Linked DNA regions of Tistrella bauzanensis. The protein of the gene in region 1 interacts with the protein of each later gene in a pairwise test. Links are inferred from orthologs where the notes say so. Each region holds a gene or a part of one and is shown in the gene's direction. Other genes may lie near its edges.

Region 1 (3,091 bases):
ACGGGTCGCAGGCCATCGATCACCGCCCGCCAACCGCCGCCACGGCCTTGGGCGGCCAGATCGGCCTCGGCCTGCCGTGCTGCCCGGCGCACGGCATGCAGCAGCGCGCTCAACTGCGGTGGGGCTGTTGCCGGATCGAGCGAGGGCAGCGGTGCCGGCACCGGCGCATGAGCGCGTGGCAGAAGCCCGCGCCGCGAGATGGCATGGATCGGACCGCGATGACCGCGATCCAGCAGGCTGATCACCACGTCGACCGCCGTCAGCCCGGTGCCGATCAGCATCACGGTTGCATCGCGATCGATGCCCTCCAGAGCCCCTGGCGCCCAGGGGTCTGCGGCATAGGCCGGGCTTGGAACGAGATCACGGCCGGGCGGAAAATTGCCCAGCGCCAGCACCGCCGCATCGACCGCATAGCGCCGGCCACCATCGACCTGCATCATGAATCCCCCGCCCGGCGCCGGCTCCAGGCCGACCGCGCTGTCATGGATCAGCTGCAGGTTCATGGCCTTGCCGCAGCCCCAGATCCGGTCGGCGATCAGATCCTGGATATACGAGCCATAGATCCGCCGCGGCACGAAGCCGTCGCGGCCGGTGGGTTCGCATGGCCCCAGCGTGCCGGCATGGCTGTCCAGCCAGCGGATGAAGTGGTCGGGCTGGTCTGGAAAGGCGCTCATATTGCCGGCGCGGACGTTCAGCAGATGATGGGGGTTGCCGGTCGCATAGGCGACACCGCGGCCGAACTGGCTGTTGCGCTCCACCAGCAGGATCTTGTCCTGCTGCCGGCAGCGGTCCAGAAGATGCACCGCCAGCAGGGCGCCGCTGAAGCCGGCACCGATGATCGCGATCGTGGTCCCTTTGGTCGCCATGCAAGCCGCCTCCGGCGATGAATGGAGCGCTCAGCCTAGCGCGTGGTGCAGGTCGGCGTCATGCGGCATGGACAGAAGCGCCCCCGATGACGCAGGATGCGCCCAATTGAGCGGGCGCCCCTGGCGGTGCCCGGACACGCAGTCGAGGAAGACAGAGCCATGGCGGGCAGCGTCAACAAGGTGATCCTGATCGGCAATCTGGGCCGTGACCCCGAGGTCCGGAGCACCCAGGACGGCATGAAGATCGTGAACCTTGCCATCGCGACCAGCGAGAACTGGCGCGATCGGCAGAGCGGCGAGCGCCGCGAGCGGACCGAATGGCACCGTGTGGTGATCTTCAACGAGCGTCTGGCCGAGGTTGCCGAGAAATTCCTGCGCAAGGGCTCGAAGGTCTATGTCGAGGGGGCCTTGCAGACCCGGAAATGGACCGATCAGCAGGGCCAGGAGAAGTATACCACCGAGGTGGTGCTCCAGCGCTTCCGCGGGGAGCTGACCATGCTCGACGGCCGCGGCGAAGGCGGCGGCGGTGGCGGCGGCGCAGGCGGCGGCGGTGGCGGCGACGATGAATTCGGCGGCGGCGGCGCAGGCGGCGGCGGCTTCGGTGGCGGCAACCGTCGCGGCGGCGGCGGTGCCGGCGGTGGTCGTGGCGGCGCCGGTGGCCAGGGCGGTGGTGGCCAGGGCGGTGGCTTCGGCGGCGGCTATGACGATTACGGTTCGGATTACGGCGGCGGCAGCGGCAGCGGCGGTGGTGCCGGCGGCCGGGGTGGCGCCGGTGGTGGCGCCGGCGGTGGCGGCAACGATCTGGACGACGAAATTCCGTTCTGACACCAGTTTACAACCCGGCGGACACCCGCCGATACGTGTGCCGACGACGCCCGCGCATTCCTTGATGGGGCGCGGGCGTCGTCCGTTCCGAGCCCTGGTTACCGGTCCAGATAGGCCATTTCGCGTTCACCATAGCGCGGGCCGGCGGTGACGCCGGGTGGCAGGGCGGCATCCAGCCGGGCGATGTCATCAGGGGTGAGCGTCAGGTCAAGCGCCGCCCAGTTGTCGTCCAGATGGCTGATCCGCCGGGTGCCCGGGATCGGGATCACATCCTCGCCCCGCGCCAGCAGCCAGGCCAACGCCACCCGGCCCGGGGTGGCGTCATGGGCGGCGGCGATCTCGCGCACGATCGATGCGGCCCTGACATTGGCGTCGTAATTGGCGCCCATCAACCGGGGGTCGGTCCGCCGCCGGTCGCCTTCCGGGTGGTCTTCGGCACGGCCGATGGTGCCGGTCAGGAAGCCGCGACCCAGTGGCGCGAACGGCACCAGGGCGATGCCCAGCCGGCGGAGCGTCGGCAGAATGTCGGTTTCGATGTCGCGTTCCCACAGCGAATATTCGCTTTGCAGGGCCGCGACCGGATGCACCGCATGGGCGCGATCGATGGTGCGGGCGCCCGCTTCCGACAGGCCGAAATGCTTGACCTTGCCGGCCTTGACCAGATCGGCGACCGTGCCGGCCACATCCTCGATCGGCACCGCCGGGTCGACGCGATGCTGATAGAGCAGGTCGATCCGGTCGGTGCCAAGGCGGCCGAGCGAGCCGTCGACCGCCGCGATGATCCGCTCGGGCCGGCTGTCGACCCCGGTCGGGCGACCGCCCTCGATCCGCCAGCCGAACTTGGTCGCCAGAACCACCCGGTCACGCAGGGGACCGGTCGATGTGGTGCCGGCCAGCGCCCGACCAATCAGGCTTTCGTTCACGAACGGCCCGTAAACCTCGGCGGTATCGAGGAATGTGCAGCCGATCTCGATGGCGTGGTGAAGGGTTGCAATCGACTGGGCATCGTCGGTCGGTCCATAGGACTGGCTCATGCCCATGCAGCCGAGGCCGATGGCGGAAACCAGGGGGCCATTGCTGCCAAGGCGGCGTCGGGCGGTCATGGCGGGCATCCTCTGCATGATGGATCGGGGCCAACAGAATGCGCCCGCCTGTGCGGGCTGTCGACGGCCCAGACGCCGCCGCAGCGCCCCGGCGCCGCTTGTGAAGATTGCCAGCCGGCCGGCAAGAGCGCCATAGTGCCCGAAGCCGCTATATCACCGGCGGCTCACAGACAGTCGAGCCGATGATGACCAGTGACCAGGATCCGCTGAACCTCGATGCCCAGCTTTGCTTCGCGCTGTATGGCGCGTCGCTGGCGATGACCAAGCTGTACCGACCGGCACTCGACCGGCTGGGCC
Region 2 (3,268 bases), on another replicon or contig:
TTGGCGATCAGCGACGGATTGGTGGTGACGCCGTCGACCAGACCGGTCGCGGCAAGCTCACGGATTTCGGCGATGTCGGCGGTATCGACGAAGAACTTCATGATGCGGGCCTCGGGAGACTTGTGATCGGCGGCTGGCCGCCGGGGCTGTGATCGGCGGCTGTCCGCCATGCAGGGCGGATATTGCGGGCGCTCAGGCGGCGACATGGGCCGGGGAGAGGGCGCTGATGGCGCCCGGCCCGGTCGCCGCCGGGGTCAGGGACCGCCGGCTGCCGGTGTGACGCGGAGTTTAACGAAACCCTTGCGCGGTCGCCAGTTGCATGATGGCATCCGCGCAAACCGGCCGGCCCGGTTGCCTGCTCATTTCCGACGGTTGCTTATGCGATGACCACCCAGGATACAAGCGCCAAGCCCGCATGCGACGCCGATGCGCGGCTCTTCAGGGCCGGTGACCGGGTGGCGGTGCTGCCGTTGCAGGCCATGGGCGGCCAGCCGGGGCGTGCGGGCGGGCGACTGGACCGGCTGGACTATCTGGTGCCGCCGGGGCTGGATCTGACCCCGGGCGCCGTGGTGCGGGTGCCGCTGGGGCCGCGCCAGATCACCGGCGTGGTCTGGGGGCCGGGAGAAGGCGATCTGGCCGCCACACGGCTGAAGCCGGTGACCGGGCGGCGCGATTGCCCGCCGGTGTCGGGGCCGCTGCGGCGGCTGGTGGATGCCGTGGCCAGCTATACCGTGTCGCCGCCGGCCGGCGTGCTGCGCATGGTGCTGCCGATCGACGAGGCGCTGGATCCGCCCCGGCCCGAGGCCGGGCTGGTGCTGACCGGGGCGGCGCCACAGGGCCGGCTGACCGCCCAGCGCCGGGCGGTGCTGGAGGTGATATCGGCCGGGGCCGCGGCCGGCGATACGCCGCCATCAGTGGCCGATGTCGCGCGTGCCGCCGATGTCTCGGATGGTGTGGTCCGCGGGCTGATCGAGGCCGGGGTTCTGGCCGTGGTCGAGCGGCCCGGCGGCCGGGGGGGCGATGAGGCGCCGGCGCCCGACCCGGAGCGTCCCGGCCCGGCGCTCGGCCCCGACCAGACTGCGGCGGCGGCGGCCCTGGTGGATGCGGTGGCGCAGGGTTTCTCGGTCGAGGTGCTGGACGGCGTGACCGGCTCGGGCAAGACCGAGGTCTATTTCGAGGCGATCGCGGCCGCCCTGCGCCGCGGCCGGCAGGCATTGGTGCTGGTGCCCGAAATCGCCCTGACCACCCAATGGCTTGAACGCTTTCGCGCCCGCTTCGGTGCGGCACCCTTGAGCTGGCATTCGGAACTGGGCCATGCCCATCGCCGCCGCGCCTGGCGGGCGGTGGCGGAAGGCCGGGTGCCGGTGGTGGTGGGCGCGCGCTCGGCGCTGTTCCTGCCCTTTGCCGATCTGGGGCTGATCGTGGTCGACGAAGAGCACGATGCCGCCTTCAAGCAGGAGGAGGGCGTGATCTATCATGCCCGCGACATGGCGGTGATGCGCGGTGCGCTGGAGGCGGTGCCGGTGGTGCTGGCCTCGGCGACGCCGGCGCTGGAAACCCTGGCCAATGTCGAACGCGGCCGCTATCACCGCCGCCGTCTGGCGGCGCGCCATGGCGCGGCGGTGATGCCGGCGGTGGAGGCGATCGACATGCGCGGTCAGCGGCTGCCGGCGGTGCGCTTCGTCTCGGAGCCTCTGAAACAGGCGATCGTCGATGCGGCGGCGCGCGGCGAACAGGCGATGCTGTTCATCAATCGGCGGGGTTATGCGCCGCTGACCCTGTGCCGGGCCTGCGGCCATCGCATGCGCTGCCCGTCCTGCGATGCCTGGCTGGTGGAACACCGCCTGCGGGCGGGCGGGCCGCGCCTGATCTGCCATCATTGCGGCCATGACGAGAAACTGCCCGATGCCTGCCCGGATTGCGGCGCCGAGGACAAGTTCGCGCCCTGCGGCCCCGGTGTCGAGCGGCTGGCCGAAGAGGTGGCGGGCCTGCTGCCAGATCTGCGGGTGGCCGTGATGACCAGCGACACCATTGCCGGGCCCGAGGCGGCGGCGGAGCTGATCGGGCGGATGGAGGCAGGCGCGGTGGACGTGCTGATCGGCACCCAGATGATGGCCAAGGGCTATCATTTCCCGAAGCTGACCGTGGTGGGGGTGGTGGATGCCGATCTGGGGCTGGCGGGCGGCGATCTGCGTGCGGCGGAGCGGACCTATCAGCTCCTGGCCCAGGTGGCCGGCCGCGCCGGGCGCGCCGAGCGGCCCGGGCGGGTGCTGCTTCAGACTTATGACCCCGGCCATCCGGTGATCCGGGCGCTGATCGCCGGCGACCGGGATGGCTTTCTTGAGGCGGAGGCCGATGCGCGGCGCCAGGCCGGTGCCCCCCCCTATGGCCGCTGGGCGGCGGTGATCGTCTCGGCACCAGATGTCGGCGATGCCCGCGCCACCGCCGATCTGTTCGCCCGCGCGCTCCGCCGGACGCTGCCCCCCGGCGCCCGGCTGCTGGGCCCGGCGCCGGCCCCGATCGGCCTGCTGCGCGGCCGCCACCGGCTGCGGCTGCTGGCGATGGCTGATCGGGCGGCGGATCTGCCGCTGGCGATGGCGCGGGCGCGGGAACTGGTGCCGGTCAGGGGCGCCATCCGCGTGCAGATCGATGTGGACCCGCAGAGCTTTCTGTGAGGCGGCCGCAACGTTCGATGACCGGCAGGTGGTCAGGCTTTCGGTGACCGGACATCGGCCCTGATGCACGACAGAACATCGATCATCGCGGTGCCGTCGCCGCGTGCGGCCCGAGGCGGGGGCGATGTGCGGATGCGGCCGTCGGGCACAACGGCGACAGAACGGCGATTTTCGCTGTCGCGACGCGGGTTGCGCCTCCCCGGTGCTTGTGCTAGGTATCGCCTGCCCTTGGCGTGACGGCTCTCAACAGAGGACGTCCGCCATGGCCTTGGTCCTGCTGACGTGTTCTTTGCGTGACCGCAGGGCCTCGTCGGTTTTTTTCCCACGACAGGCTTCAGGACGGTCCCAGTGGCAGGTGCGCAAGCGGATGCGACCGGACTGGCGGGGCGTTATGCGACCGCCTTGTTCGATTTGGCGCAGGAGCGTGAAGCGCTCGATGCGGTGACCGGCGATCTCGCCCGATTCAGGCAGCTGCTGGACGAGAGCGCGGAGTTCTCTCGCCTGGTGCGCAGCCCGATCGTGTCGCGAGACGACCAGGTCAAGGCGGTGACGGCGATCGCCGATACACTCGGCGTAAGCGAACTCACCCGGAA

The links.
Region 2: the proteins of ssb (region 1) and IEW15_RS05660 interact in binary tests that used the Escherichia coli proteins (3 or more experiments, as listed by UniProt). The link is inferred for Tistrella bauzanensis from one-to-one orthologs.

What each region holds. Positions count from the first base shown.
Region 1 is NZ_BMDZ01000054.1:27,443-30,533, forward strand. What follows is about bases 81-2,858. They hold ssb (single-stranded DNA-binding protein), read left to right. Parts: upstream 81-1,025; coding sequence 1,026-1,691; downstream 1,692-2,858. Other genes in these bases: IEW15_RS18940 (FAD/NAD(P)-binding protein), read right to left, coding at 81-866; IEW15_RS18950 (aldo/keto reductase), read right to left, coding at 1,790-2,794. Outside these bases: more of IEW15_RS18940, read right to left, coding at 1-80; IEW15_RS18955 (MarR family winged helix-turn-helix transcriptional regulator), read left to right, coding at 2,980-3,091. UniProt on the Escherichia coli protein: Plays an important role in DNA replication, recombination and repair. Binds to ssDNA and to an array of partner proteins to recruit them to their sites of action during DNA metabolism. Acts as a sliding platform that migrates on DNA via reptation.
Region 2 is NZ_BMDZ01000008.1:87,347-90,614, forward strand. Bases 75-3,029 are described here. They hold IEW15_RS05660 (primosomal protein N'), read left to right. Parts: upstream 75-383; coding sequence 384-2,675; downstream 2,676-3,029. Other genes in these bases: fsa (fructose-6-phosphate aldolase), read right to left, coding at 75-101; IEW15_RS05665 (F0F1 ATP synthase subunit delta), read left to right, coding at 3,024-3,029. Outside these bases: more of fsa, read right to left, coding at 1-74; more of IEW15_RS05665, read left to right, coding at 3,030-3,268.